DNA from 2 places in the Mesorhizobium sp. P2_E6 genome. Region 2 is predicted to be linked to the other one. Evidence: riboswitches for the same ligand, from Rfam matches in the RefSeq annotation. Region 2 holds a riboswitch; the other holds the start of a gene.
The links. Region 2 has a riboswitch for S-adenosylmethionine ahead of AC1D08_RS04700 (hypothetical protein). Riboswitches for the same ligand answer to the same signal wherever they lie in the genome.

Region 1: another riboswitch for S-adenosylmethionine. It lies ahead of metX (homoserine O-acetyltransferase MetX); the one in region 2 lies ahead of AC1D08_RS04700 (hypothetical protein).

The regions. Positions count from the first base shown of each region.
Region 1 is NZ_JBFUEQ010000006.1:378,052-384,496, forward strand. It holds gene AC1D08_RS17750 (glycosyltransferase family 2 protein) at 1-593, opposite strand, end outside; gene AC1D08_RS17755 (DUF1330 domain-containing protein) at 959-1,285, shown strand; gene metW (methionine biosynthesis protein MetW) at 1,308-1,922, opposite strand; gene metX (homoserine O-acetyltransferase MetX) at 1,919-3,088, opposite strand; SAM riboswitch at 3,199-3,276, opposite strand; gene hisC (histidinol-phosphate transaminase) at 3,414-4,523, shown strand; gene AC1D08_RS17775 (prephenate/arogenate dehydrogenase family protein) at 4,530-5,465, shown strand; gene AC1D08_RS17780 (sugar kinase) at 5,475-6,401, opposite strand; gene AC1D08_RS17785 (DUF2125 domain-containing protein) at 6,409-6,445, opposite strand, start outside.
Region 2 is NZ_JBFUEQ010000001.1:998,550-1,004,994, reverse strand. It holds gene AC1D08_RS04710 (DNA methyltransferase) at 86-268, opposite strand; gene AC1D08_RS04705 (DUF5131 family protein) at 250-684, shown strand; gene AC1D08_RS04700 (hypothetical protein) at 1,013-1,402, opposite strand; gene AC1D08_RS04695 (hypothetical protein) at 1,402-1,578, shown strand; SAM-I-IV-variant riboswitch at 1,617-1,716, opposite strand; gene AC1D08_RS04690 (IS110 family RNA-guided transposase) at 2,274-3,302, opposite strand; gene AC1D08_RS04685 (hypothetical protein) at 3,582-4,058, opposite strand; gene AC1D08_RS04680 (formylglycine-generating enzyme family protein) at 4,097-5,059, opposite strand; gene AC1D08_RS04675 (HAD family hydrolase) at 5,102-6,079, opposite strand; partial or broken gene AC1D08_RS04670 (arylsulfatase) at 6,199-6,445, opposite strand, start outside.

The DNA.
Region 1 (6,445 bases), on a different contig from region 2:
GCGCCAAAGCGCCGGGCAAGCCGCAGCAGCAATTCCCGATCCTGCATCCTGGCGATGTCGCTGTCATAGCCGCCGATGGCCAGCAACGCCTCGCGGCGGGCTGTTATCGCCGATCCCGCGATCAAGATTGTCTCCGCGACCAGCGTTCGTTCCAGCGTGGCAGAGTTTAGGAATGCATCGCGATTGATGCAATCGGTGGCGCGTCCGCCCTTCAGGGAGACATAAGAGCTGATCAGCACTTCGAGCGCCGGATTGGCATCGAACCAGGTCAGGGTCCGTTCGAGCCTGTGCGGCAGATAGACGTCGTCGGAATCGAGGAACGTCACGACGGGTGCCTGCGCGCGCTCGATGCCTGCATTGCGGGCGGCATTGGCGCCTCGCCATTTCGCGCCGACATAGATCAGTCGCGGATCACGAATGCTGGCCAGTGCCGCCGCGGTTCCGTCCGTCGAGCCATCGTCGACGACAATATGCTCGAACCTCGGCATGCTCTGGGAAATTACACTTTCCACGGCGCGCAATACCGCCTCGCGCCTGTTGTGAGTCGGCGTGATGACCGTGATGAGAGGAGCGTGCTCTGTCTTCCGGGTCATACTGCGTCAGCCATTTCCAGCGTAAAAAATACGCTTCCTGCCAGGTCTTTCGATCTTCAGGACGGTCAAATGGATCGGCCTTCCATATCCCCCGTATTGGCCACGACGCTACAAAAAACAGACGTACCTGTCACCCCACCGGGATGCTGCTCAATGCGCGTGAAACGACGAATTCCACTATCTAGCGCTTCAACTGCAACACCATTGCCGCGCCCTATGCTTGCGAATCGCCCTTGCGATGAATGACGCGTCTATAATCTGGATGCATTCCACTACGTCAGACGTAATCGCATCGCGGCAGGTGTTTGGGCAGATTGCCGTCGCGAGGCCGGCTGCTCGGCTTCGGTTCCAGAGGGAGTACTGTCATGACTGCTTACGCCGTTGCCCATATGCGCCAAGCCCGGATGGGTCCGCAGATCGTCGAATATCTGCAGAAGATCGATGCCACGCTGGCCCCTTTCGGCGGTCGTTTTCTGGTCCATGGCGGCGAGGTCGAGGTCATCGAAAACGATTGGCAGGGCCACCTGATCATCATCGAATTTCCCGACAGGCAACACGTGCGCGGATGGTACAACTCGGCCGCCTATCAGGCGATACTGACGTTGCGGACCGACAACTCGGAAGCCGACGTGATCTTCGTTGATGGCGTTGAGCATCCGCATAAGGCCACGGATGTCCTTGACCAGGCGTGAAGTCGACAATGGTGCGGCGGGATTACCGTTTCAGCAAGAACACCGCCTGCTGGCCGAAGAAGTTCCAGAACCACCATGGCATCGACAGGCCGATCTTCTGGCCATTGGCGTCGAGCGCGGTTGCTTTTTCCACGGTAGCGCCAAGCTCGTCGCACAGATTGACGAAGTCGCGGATGGTGCAGAAATGGATGTTGGGCGTGTCGTACCAGGAATAGGGCAGGTCCGTGGTCACCGGCATGCGGCCATTGAGGAACAGCGACATGCGGACCCGCCAATGGCCGAAATTGGGGAAGGACACGATGGCGCGATTGCCGATCCTGAGCAGTTCCTTGAGAACCAGCTTCGGGTTGCGGGTGGCCTGCAGGGTCTGCGACAGGACGACGAAGTCAAAGCCCTTGTCGGGATAGAACTCGAGATCCTTGTCGGCATCGCCCTGGATGACGCTCAAGCCGCGCGCCACGCATTCGTTGACGCCACGCTGCGAGAGTTCAAGGCCGCGGCCGTCGACCTGCTTGGTGTCCTGCAGCAATTCGAGCAGCGAGCCATCGCCTGAACCGACGTCGAGCACGCGCGACTGTGGCGGAATGAGGTTAGCGACGACTTCGAGGTCGACGCGCTGGTTGCGGGTGACGTTCATGATGCGAGTCCTCGCGCCCGTGCCGCGGAGCCGATGAAGCCATTGATGGCGGCAAACAGTTCCGGCTCGTCGAGCAGGAAGGCGTCGTGGCCGCGATCGGTCTCGATCTCGACAAAGGATACCGACGCGCCGGCGGCGTTGAGCGCATGAACGATCGAGCGGCTCTCTTCGGTCGGGAACAGCCAATCCGAGGTGAAGGACACCAGGCAGAAGCGGGTTTTCGTGCCGGCGAACGCATCCGCCAGCCGGCCGCCATGGTCGGCGGCGAGGTCGAAATAATCCATCGACCGCGTCATGTAGAGATAGGAATTGGCATCGAAGCGATCGACGAAGGTCATGCCCTGGTGGCGCAGATAGCTCTCGATCTGGAAGTCGGCGTCGAAGCCGAAGGTGAGCGCCTCGCGATCCTGCAGATTGCGGCCGAACTTCCGATGCAGGGCAGCTTCCGACAGATAGGTGATATGGGCGGCCATGCGCGCCACCGCCAAGCCCTTTTCCGGGCGCTTGCCGTGCTCGAAATATTTGCCGCCATGCCAGTCCGGATCCGCCATCACGGCCTGCCGGCCGACCTCATGGAAGGCGATGTTCTGCGAGGAATGGCGCGCGCCGGTGGCGATCGGCAGCGCCGAGAAGACGCGCTCCGGATAGCTCGACGCCCATTCCAGTACCTGCATGCCGCCCATCGAGCCACCGAGGACGCAAAACAGTTTTTCGATGCCGAAATGGTCGATCAGCATCTGCTGGGCGCGCACCATGTCTCGAATGGTGATGATCGGCAGGTCGAGCCCATAGGGCTTGCCGGTGGCGGGATTGGTCGAGGCCGGGCCGGTGGAGCCCAGACAACCGCCGATGACGTTGGAGCAGATGACGAAGAAACGGTTGGTATCGATGATCTTGCCGGGGCCGATCAGCACTTCCCACCAGCCCGGCTTGCCGGTCACCGGATTGGTGCTGCCGACATGCTGGTCGCCCGTCAGCGCATGGCAGACGAGGATGGCGTTGGAACGGGCGTCGTTCAGCGTGCCGTAGGTCTGGTAGGCGATCTGGAACGGCGACAGCAGGGTGCCGGCATCGAGCTTTAGCGGCTTGTCGGGCCCAAAGCGCAGCACCGGGCTCGACGGCTGGTCAGCCTCGTTGTTGGTTTTTCCAGCGCGCAGAGCGGCCATTGCATCCATCTCACACTTTGAATCCGCACGGTGCTTTCGAAATTCGAGGCCGATGCGGTGTCCGGCCGGCGCGGACAACAAAAAACCGGCATTGCAGTCGCAAAGCCGGTTACAGGATGCAAACGGCCCTTTAGCAAGTTGTTTAACGTGGCTGCAAGCCGACCGGCCAAATCACCACGGAATTTCGTACCTCTTCTAGGACTGTGGCGCGCCCGCGTCAACGGCCAGCCGCGGTCCGGAGGTTGCCACCTCTCGACATTGCGGGCCGTGGCTTGTATTTCCGCTGCGGCTTCCAGACGGAAGCGTTCTCGACGGATTTTGCGACATGAGCCAGACACCGGACAAGGCACGTCCAACCCCGCGCGCGGGCATCATGGACATCGACGCCTATGTGCCGGGCAAGAGCACCGCGCCCGCCGGCGTCGCCAAGGTCTACAAGCTGTCGTCGAACGAGAATCCGCTGGGTCCGTCGCCGAAGGCGATCGAGGCCGCGCGGGAGATTGCTGCGAAGCTCGACGTCTATCCCGATGGCACCGCCAGGCGGCTGCGTGAGGCGATCGCCGAGGTGCATGGTCTCAACGCGCAGAACATCATCTGTTCCAACGGCTCCGACGAAATTCTCGGCCTTCTGGCGCAAACCTATCTCGCTCCCGGCGACGAGGCGATTTTCACCGAACACGCCTTCATGGTCTACAAAATCTACATCCAGTCGGCCGGCGCAACTCCGGTCGCGGTCAAGGAGACCGATGAGCGTGCCGACATCGATGCGATGCTGGCCGCCGTCACGCCGCGCACGAAAATCGTATTCCTTGCCAATCCCAACAACCCGACCGGCACCTATGTGCCGTTCCAGGAAGTGCGCCGCCTGCATGCCGGCTTGCCCGGAAATGTGCTTCTGGTGCTCGACGCGGCTTACGCCGAATATGTTCGCCGCAACGACTATGAAGCCGGCATCGAACTGGTCGGCGGGGCCGAGAACGTGGTGATGACCCGCACCTTCTCCAAGATCGGCCTCGGCGGGGCTCGGATCGGCTGGATGTACGCACCGATGCACATCGTCGATGCCATCAACCGTGTGCGTGGCCCCTTCAACGTCAATGCGACGGCGATCGAGGCCGGCATCGCCGCGATCCGTGACCGCGACCACGTCCAACGCAGCGTGATGCACAACGAAACGTGGCTTACATGGTTGAGCGAGGAGTTCGGCAAGCTTGGGCTGCGGGTGACGCCAAGCGTCGGCAATTTCATCCTGATCCATTTTCCCGACGACCAGAACCATTCGGCCGCCGCGGCGGACGATTATCTGACGGCGCGCGGCTATATTCTGCGGCGCGTTTCCGGCTACGGCTTTCCCAACGCGCTGCGCATGACCGTCGGCACCGAAGAGGCCAATCGCGGCGTGGTCGCCGCTCTCACGACATTCCTGAAAAGCTAGAACACCATGACATCACCGATGTTTGAAAAGATCGCGCTGGTCGGCATCGGCCTGATCGGCTCGTCACTGGCCCGCGTCATCCGTCGCGAGGGCCTCGCCCGTCACGTCGCCATCTCGACCCGCAGTGCCGCGACATTGGCGCGGGCGCAAGAGCTTGGGCTCGGCTCCTCCTACTCCAGCGATGCGAAGGAAGCGGTCCGCGATGCTGATCTGGTCATCGTCTCGGTGCCGGTCGGCTCGTCCGGCGCTGTGGCCGAGGAAATCGCGCCGGCGCTGAAGCAGGGTGCGATCCTCACCGATGTCGGCTCGACCAAGGCATCGGTGATTGCGCAGATGCAGCCCTATGTGCCCGATGGCGTGCATTTCATTCCCGGCCACCCACTGGCGGGCACGGAAAAATCCGGCCCAGATGCCGGTTTCGCCGACCTGTTCGACAATCGCTGGTGCATCTTCACCCCGCTGCCCGACACCGACCCGGATGCACTGGAGAGGCTGTCGGAATTCTGGCGCCGTTGCGGCGCCAACATCGACACGATGGACCCGCAGCATCACGACATGACGCTGGCCATCGTCTCGCACCTGCCGCATATCATCGCCTACAACATCGTCGGCACCGCCGACGATCTGCAGTCGGTGACCAAATCCGAAGTGATCAAATATTCGGCTTCAGGTTTTCGCGATTTCACCCGTCTCGCCGCCTCGGATCCGACCATGTGGCGCGACGTCTGCCTGCACAACAAGGACGCCATCCTCGAAATGCTGGCACGGTTCTCGGAAGATCTGGCGTCGCTGCAGCGGGCGATCCGCTGGGGCGACGGCGAAAAGCTGTTCGATCTGTTCACCCGCACCCGTGCGGTGCGCCGCTCGATCATCGAGGCCGGCCAGGACATCGACGTCCCCGATTTCGGCCGTCAGGCGGTCGAGCACCCGGCGAAGGCGTAGGTCGCTTCTTCAGCCTGCTGGCCAGTGGCTTTTCATCATCGCCAGCGTCTCGGCCCGGTCCGGCGCGCCTAGCCGGCCGCCGAAGCGCAGGCATTTGAGCGCGGCGGCCGCACTGGCAAAGCGTAAGGCCTGCTCGACCGGCATGGCTTCCGCCAGTCCGACGGCGAAGGCGCCGTGAAAGACATCGCCGGCGGCCAGCGTGTCGACCGCATTGATTTTCGGCGCCGCGACATGTCGCGATGATCCCGTCGCGCGATCGAACCACCAGGTGCCAGCCGCGCCGCCGGTAACCGCGACAAACGCATCGCCGCGCCGGGCGAGTGCCTCACAGGCCTGGCGCGAATCCAGTTCCGCGCCGCACAGTACGCGCGCCGCCGGCTCGGAAGCCACGATATGGGATGCCAGGGGCAGCAGCAGTTCCAGCACGTCCCTCGACGCGGTATCGGCATCAAGGATCGCCGGCCGGCCGATGGCGTGCGCCGCCTCCAGGGCAAGCGCTGCGGCACCGGGCCAGCGGACATCGGCCAGCACGGCATCGAATGCCGAGAGGTCTGCGAGCGGCAGAGCCTCGGGATCGGCCTGGGCCTGGCTGTCGTAGAACGGCACGATGATGCGCTCGCCATGCGCGTCGACCAGGATCGAGGCCAGCGCCGAGCGGGCGCCACTGACGCGGCGCACGAAGCTGCAATCGACGCCTTCTGCTTGGATCCCGGCGATCAGCTGATCGCCGACTGAATCGTCGCCCGTGCTCGCCCACAACGAAACATCGGCGCCCAGGCGATGTGCAGCGCAGGCCGCGCTCGTCGCCATGCCCGAAGCGATCTGGACGCCGTCGGAGGCGATGAACTTGCCTTGGTGGCCGGGCAGCGTCTCGACACGCAAGATCGTATCCAGCGTCAGCGCGCCGACACTCAGCAGTCTCACGGGTTTTGCCATCGATGCGCTATTCCACCGGCTTGATCTTGCCCAGCGGAATGAAG
Region 2 (6,445 bases):
AGAAATATTTGCGCTGACGTTGAAGGCATTCCCCGCAATTGGGAAGGTGCGTCGCCCGGTTACATCGATGCCGATCCATCTGCGCTCAAGCTTTTTGGGCAGCCTCGATGGCCGTTCCGCAGCCGCAGAACGGATCAGGCACTACATCTCCCGGCTTCGCGCTTAGGCCGATTATCCGCTCCAGCAACGCCAGAGGTTTTTGTGTGGTGTAGCCAAGCAGTTCTTGGGCCTGAGAGTTGATCGGGGGCGATATCCGCCCATACGTCACCGAGCGGCATACCTCGCATCTTCGTCGCGATCGGCACCACCTGCGAGGATCAAAAGCGCTGGGATCTGAACGTCCCGGCGCTGATCGAGGCTAAAAGGAATCTGCGTCCGATATTCGCCTTCGTATCGGCCGAGCCGCTGCTCGGCGAGATCCGCGCGCGGGCGGCGCCAATACCGGACGGCTTGCGCTCTTGGTTTCGGCCGCGCGACACGCATTACGATCCGCTGGACCCAGCCCAACATTCGCTTATGCGCATCGATCAGATCATCACCGGCGGCGAATCCGACCAATGCAAGCACCGGGCGCGGCCGAGCAACCCGCAATGGTATAGCTACTTCCGCAACGACTGTGCCGCCAGGGGCACGATCTTCCACCACAAGCAGAACGGCGAATGGGTGTCAGTCAGCGAAGTTTGACAGGGGGCCCACAAAGCCACCCCCGCCCCCCGCCGTCAGGCAGCCGCCCCGGGTCGATCCGCTATCTGACGCACGATTGCAGTCTCGACTAACTTCAGTCCTTGTTCTTGATCATGCCCATGATGCGGGCGCTATGTGCCGAAATCCGCGCTCCTGTCATAGCCGGATGCACATCACCCTCGAAACGCACACACCGCACACAGAGACGTGCTCCGGCCTCGCTCGGCACCTCGGTCACCCAGCCACAGTACCGGCACGAGTAGGGCACGATACCGGGACTCCGCGCGCTGGCGGTCGGCGTCGGCTTGTCGCCTATCATGTCGGCCCCTCAAATTCCTTCTGCAATTCGGATTGGCAGCTTCAGATCGATCAGCCGAGCCTGCAGGAGGGATAGCGTGAGTTCGTCACGTGCATCGACCCATCTGCTATCGTCGTTGGCGACATCACCATCGCGGAATACTAGATGGGGTTCATCGCTCCCGCGCTGGAGCTTTGGGCCGAGGTCCAGCTTCTTCAGCAGGCGGTAGGCCTTGGCAGTCGGACCCGTCTCAAGATCGAACCGGGTCTCCCAGAAAAATCCGTCAACGTCGTCATCGTAATCTCCGGGATCGATCTCGTGTATCTCCCAAATGGCGCGATGTTCGGCCTCAGCCTCGTGTGCGATGCCCTCGCTGATGAAGAACTCCCGCCAGGTTGGCGGCGGGGGCAGAAGGTCCAATGGCCGACAGTCAACAGATAGCCCTGCTCGCCACTGTCATACCAGAACATGGTCTCGGCGACCTGCGCCGGGGACGCGAGCAGGGGCTGGCCGGTCCTACCAACGAACGCTCGCGCGTCCTTGACGAACGCCGCTGTGAGCAGGCTGCCTGCTCCGATCAAAAAACCACGTCGTGAGAGCATAAGAAAACTCCAGAATTCACACACGCATCTGGAGAGAGACCTACTGTTGCCTCGAGAGAGGCCACATCATTGTCACCACCGTTGCCGGTCAAGGCTGGTTGGCGGGGCCGAAGCCCTCTCTGGATGTGGGTTGGCAGTAGCAGAGCCGCTGTCTCAGTGCAACCGACGGTGTCGTGCGCCTCAGCTATTCGGCCTGCTGGTGGGCCCCACAAGCCACTCCCCATCCCCACCTGCCGATGAACCCGGTTGGTGCCGACCGCCATCCGCTGCCGCCTGTGGGGGAGATCGGTTGGAAAGCTGCTGTTCGGCTTTATCTGCAAAACGAGCAGTAGCGTCAGGTGCAGACCTTCGGAACGTACCCCGTAGACGACCGCCTTGCGCCATGAGCGGCCCTTAGGGACAGGCAGCAAATGACCGAAGTGGGGCCGTGTATGGACGGCTCTCCGTTGGCAAGGGATTTTTTGAGGCTTTTGCAGTCGCTGGTTGGTGCGGCCATGTATCCGACCTGTAGGTGCGGCCTTTCATGTGCCGCTGGCCATAATGCCATACGCGCGGCTCAGGTCCCGATCGTAAGCACGCACTCGAGGTGCACGGCCCCAGTGGGTTTTCCTGATCCGGCGGTTTCAACCGGCTTTGTGCATTAGCTCCTGTGCGCCCTTTCCAACCTCGTCGGCGATCGCTCGCCCTGTCTATCCTATGCGAATGTCCGGCTCCCTGTAGCGCCCGCCGTTTGTCATCAATGCCCAAACCATCCGGGCTGTCTTGTTGGCCAGCGCAACCGCTGCAACCTTGGTCGTTCGCCTCGCCATCAACTGCATAAGCCATGGCCTCCTGGTTCCGTTCCGCTCGGCATAGCGGATGACCGCCATAGAACCGACCACGAGCAGCTGTCGCAGGTAGCGATTACCAGCCTTGGAGATGCTGCCGAGCCTCTCCTTGCCTCCGCTCGAGTTCTGCTTTGGAACGAGCCCGATCCAGGCCGATAGACAGCGTCCCGACTTGAACGCATGCGGATCGGCGACGGTCGCTATGAACGCGCTCGCCAGCAGCGGACCGACCCCGGGGATCTCCATCAGCCTGCGCCCGAGTTCGGTCTCTCGCGCATTCGCGCGGACCCGGCGATCGTTTTCGAGGATCTGTTCCTTCACGACCCGGAGCTGTGCCTCCAGCATTCGCAGGCATAGCCGTGCGTCAGCGGGTATTCTAGTGTCGTTTTCGTCATTGATGACCATGAGCAGTTGCTCGATTCCATTCCGCCCGATCGGCGCCACGACCCCGAACTCGGACAGGTGGGATCGCATCGCGTTCGATATCTGCGTGCGCTGGCGGTTGAGCATTAACCGCACCCGGTGCAGCATCATCACGCTTTGCTGCTCGGGCGACTTTACCGGAACGAAGCGCATGGTCGGTCGGGTCACCGCCTCGCAAATGGCCTCTGCATCGGCCGCATCATTCTTCTGACGCTTCAAATAGGGCTTCACATATTGTGCCGGCAGCAGCCGAACATCGTGGCCTCGCGCGATGAGCTCGCGAGCCCAATAGTGCGAGGAGCTGCAGGCCTCGATCCCGACCAGGCATCTTGGTAGCCTCTCGAAGAACCCTAGCACGCGCCCGCGGGTCAGCTTCCTGCGAACGACAACCTCGCCCGCCGCATCCACGCCATGGATTTGAAACACGGACTTCGCGATATCCAGACCAATCGTCATAACGTTGCTCATCATAGCGCTCCTCCATCTCTGATCCCGCGAACATACCCGCAGGGAGGGAGGAGAGCCGTCCACCGCATCAGAAGGGGACGGTCCGGTTCTGGGACGAACTAGCCAGAAAGGTGCCATTTCGCTGGCGCCCATCTTGGCCGCAACGACGTTGCTTGCGATGCCGCAGTGTTGCAGTCCATTTGAATCCGGCGGGCGTGGTAATGCCCATATCGGGTCTCCTGCGACCAATATGGATCATAAGCCGTCCATCAAAGGAATTCTGGATTTGGCCAGCCTGAATTATCTGCTGCGGCCGGATGCAGCGAAATGGTCTTCCCTTGCCCTGCCCAACCGTTCTATTTCGAGCGAATAGCAAAACAGGCTGAACAGAACCAGCAGGACTTCCAACAGCTTGACTGCTCCCTGAATGAAAGAAGGAAATTGATCGAGTTCCGGCACGTGGCGGAAAAAGAAAACCGAAAACAAAGCGCCTCCAAAGAAGAAGCTGACCCGGCTGGCAAACAGGAACAAATGCCTGACTAAGGCATTGCGAAACGGTGCGGGGATCGCAACCCAGCGAAACCTGACCCAGTAGCAGGTCTGTAGAACGAGGGCACCACAAACCACCGCGGACTGCTCGTAGGGACTGATATCCTGTGGTTCTCCCAATTGGGTGATCACTTGCCGGAACATTGGGAAAATCGTCAAAAACAGGAATATCGCCGCGGCCGTCTCAACGACCATTAACAGGGCGTAGCGGACATTATTGCTGATCATACTGGACCATCCCCGGCGGGCGATACTAGCGTCGGCCCTCACCGCGCGATGCAACGGAAACCCAGATGGCTGGTCGATGTGTCGGCCGGCTGAGCCATTCGCGCCGCCGGGCGGTAGCGCCGGCAATAATTCGGGGCGCAAAGATGCGACCCGCCTTTCATCACCTTGCGCGGTATCCTGATCGCTGGCTGCCTGGGATCGAGACTGTCCTCGCGCCTGGCGCCTCGCGGGTTGTCAATCGTGCAGCACGGGCTGTCGATCCGGCTATGCTCCTGGTACCAGTCGGTCGTCCATTGCCAGACATTGCCGGCCATGTCGTGCAGGCCGTAGCCGTTGGCGGGAAACGAACCGACCGGCGCCGTATATTCGAACCCATCATCGAGCGTGTTGCGGTAAGGGAACTCGCCCTGCCAGATATTGGCCATATGCTTGCCGCCCGGCGTCAACTCATCACCCCATGCGAACTCGGCACCCTCGAGCCCGCCACGCGCAGCGAACTCCCATTCGGCCTCGGTCGGCAACTCCTTGCCGGCCCATTTTGCATAGGCTTCGGCATCCTCATAGGCCACATGGACAACAGGGTGGTCGGCAAGCTTCTTGATCGAGCTCGCCGGGCCGCGTGGACGACGCCAATTGGCGCCGCGCACATACACCCACCAATTGTAGTGGTCGCGAAGATCGACCTGTTGCTTAGCCTTGATGAACACCACCGACGAAGGCGCAAGCATGTCCGGCTGCCAACCGGGGTAGTCGTCCGGGTTCGCCGGCCGCTCGGCCGCCGTCACATATCCGGTTTCCTCGACGAAGCGCGCGAAGTCGCGGTTGGTAACGGTGCAAATGTCCATCCAGAAACCGCCCACCGTCACTCGGTGCGCTGGCGCCTCTTCCGGATAATGCTTGTCAGATCCCATGAGGAACGTGCCGCCGGGAATCCAAACCTGGGGTGAACTGACCGGCGTTGAGCCGGCGAGCGTTCTTTCGGTGTCGGCAAGTTTTGTCATGGCTTGTCGCGTCGTCCTTGATGCAATGCCCGTGTGGCCAACTCAGGGCTCGAACGAAAACACTTTAGCCCAGTCTGCCTTCATGTCGACGACCGTCCAACCACCTTTGGCGGCCTCGTCGAGGCCCTTATCGAGCCGGCCAATGGACGACGTCCTGTCGTAGGCCCATTCCCGCTCCGCGTCGGTGTGGTGGACATAGAGGCAGAAGTGGGGGCCGTCCGTGACACAGGTCCATTGCAGCATTGCAAGATCGCCGTCGGAATTGCCGAACGCAGCGATCGGCCGGCGACCGATGAAGGTCTGGATCGCGGCGGCTTTAGCCTCCTTGTCGTCATAGAAGTTGATCTCGGGCAGCTTGATCAGCACCGGCTTGCCGTCGCGCATTTCGAATTTCAGTTTGCCACTGCTGCCGATAACCTGCTCTGGGGGGACGCCATAGGCCTGCTCAGCGAAGACGCGCATGAACTCGACGCCGCCGCCCGAAACGATGAACGTCTTGAACCCGTTGGCGCGGAGATAGGCGAGGAGTTCGACCATCGGCTGGTAGGTCATTTCGGGGAAGGCTTTGCCGGTCTTAGGATGCCTGGCGATGGAGAGCCAGTCTCCTACAATCTTAGCGTATTCATCGGTCGTAAGCCCGGCGACGCTGCTGCCCACAATCGCCATCAGGGCGTGCTCCCCGCCGGCCAGCGCGCCCTTGATGTCGCCCTTGAGCAGCGAAGCGAATGGCTCCTCGGTCTGCCACTCCGGATGCTGCGGCGCCACGGCCTTCACGCGGTCGATGGCGAAGAGGAACTGGAAGTACAAAGGCTGCTCGGACCAGAGCGTGCCGTCGTTGTCGAAGGTGGCGATGCGCTCGGCTGGCGGGACGTACTGCGGGCCGCCCTCCTTGGTTAACTTCGCTACGAAGTCGAGGATCGCCTGCTTCGCAGCGCCATCGTTCCACGACGGAAGCTGGTCCGTTTGAGCCATTGCCGGCGAAGCCGCCAACGTGGCTATTCCCAAACCCGTCAGGGCCATCAGCACGAAGATCGCGTGGGTGAGCCTCATTCAAGCCTCCTCTCGAGGTCGACAGGGAGCCCCACAAGCGGGGTACCCTGTCGCAACTAAGTCGTGCGAAGGCAGTGGCTACCAGGGACCTAATTCCCGGCGCCGCTGGCTCCGTTCTGGAGGGCCTCCAGGAATTGGCTTACGCCAAACGATCCGGACTTCTGGCTTGGCGGATAGTCCTTGAAGGTTGCGAGGAACTCCGCAACGATCGACTGAGCGGGAACCATCGTCCACAGTTTATCGCTCCACCACCGTTCATAGGCTCCCGCTTCGTCTTGGTACTTCTCGAACGGGTCCTCTCTAAGGTTGACCACGTACGGCACATTCTGCGTAACG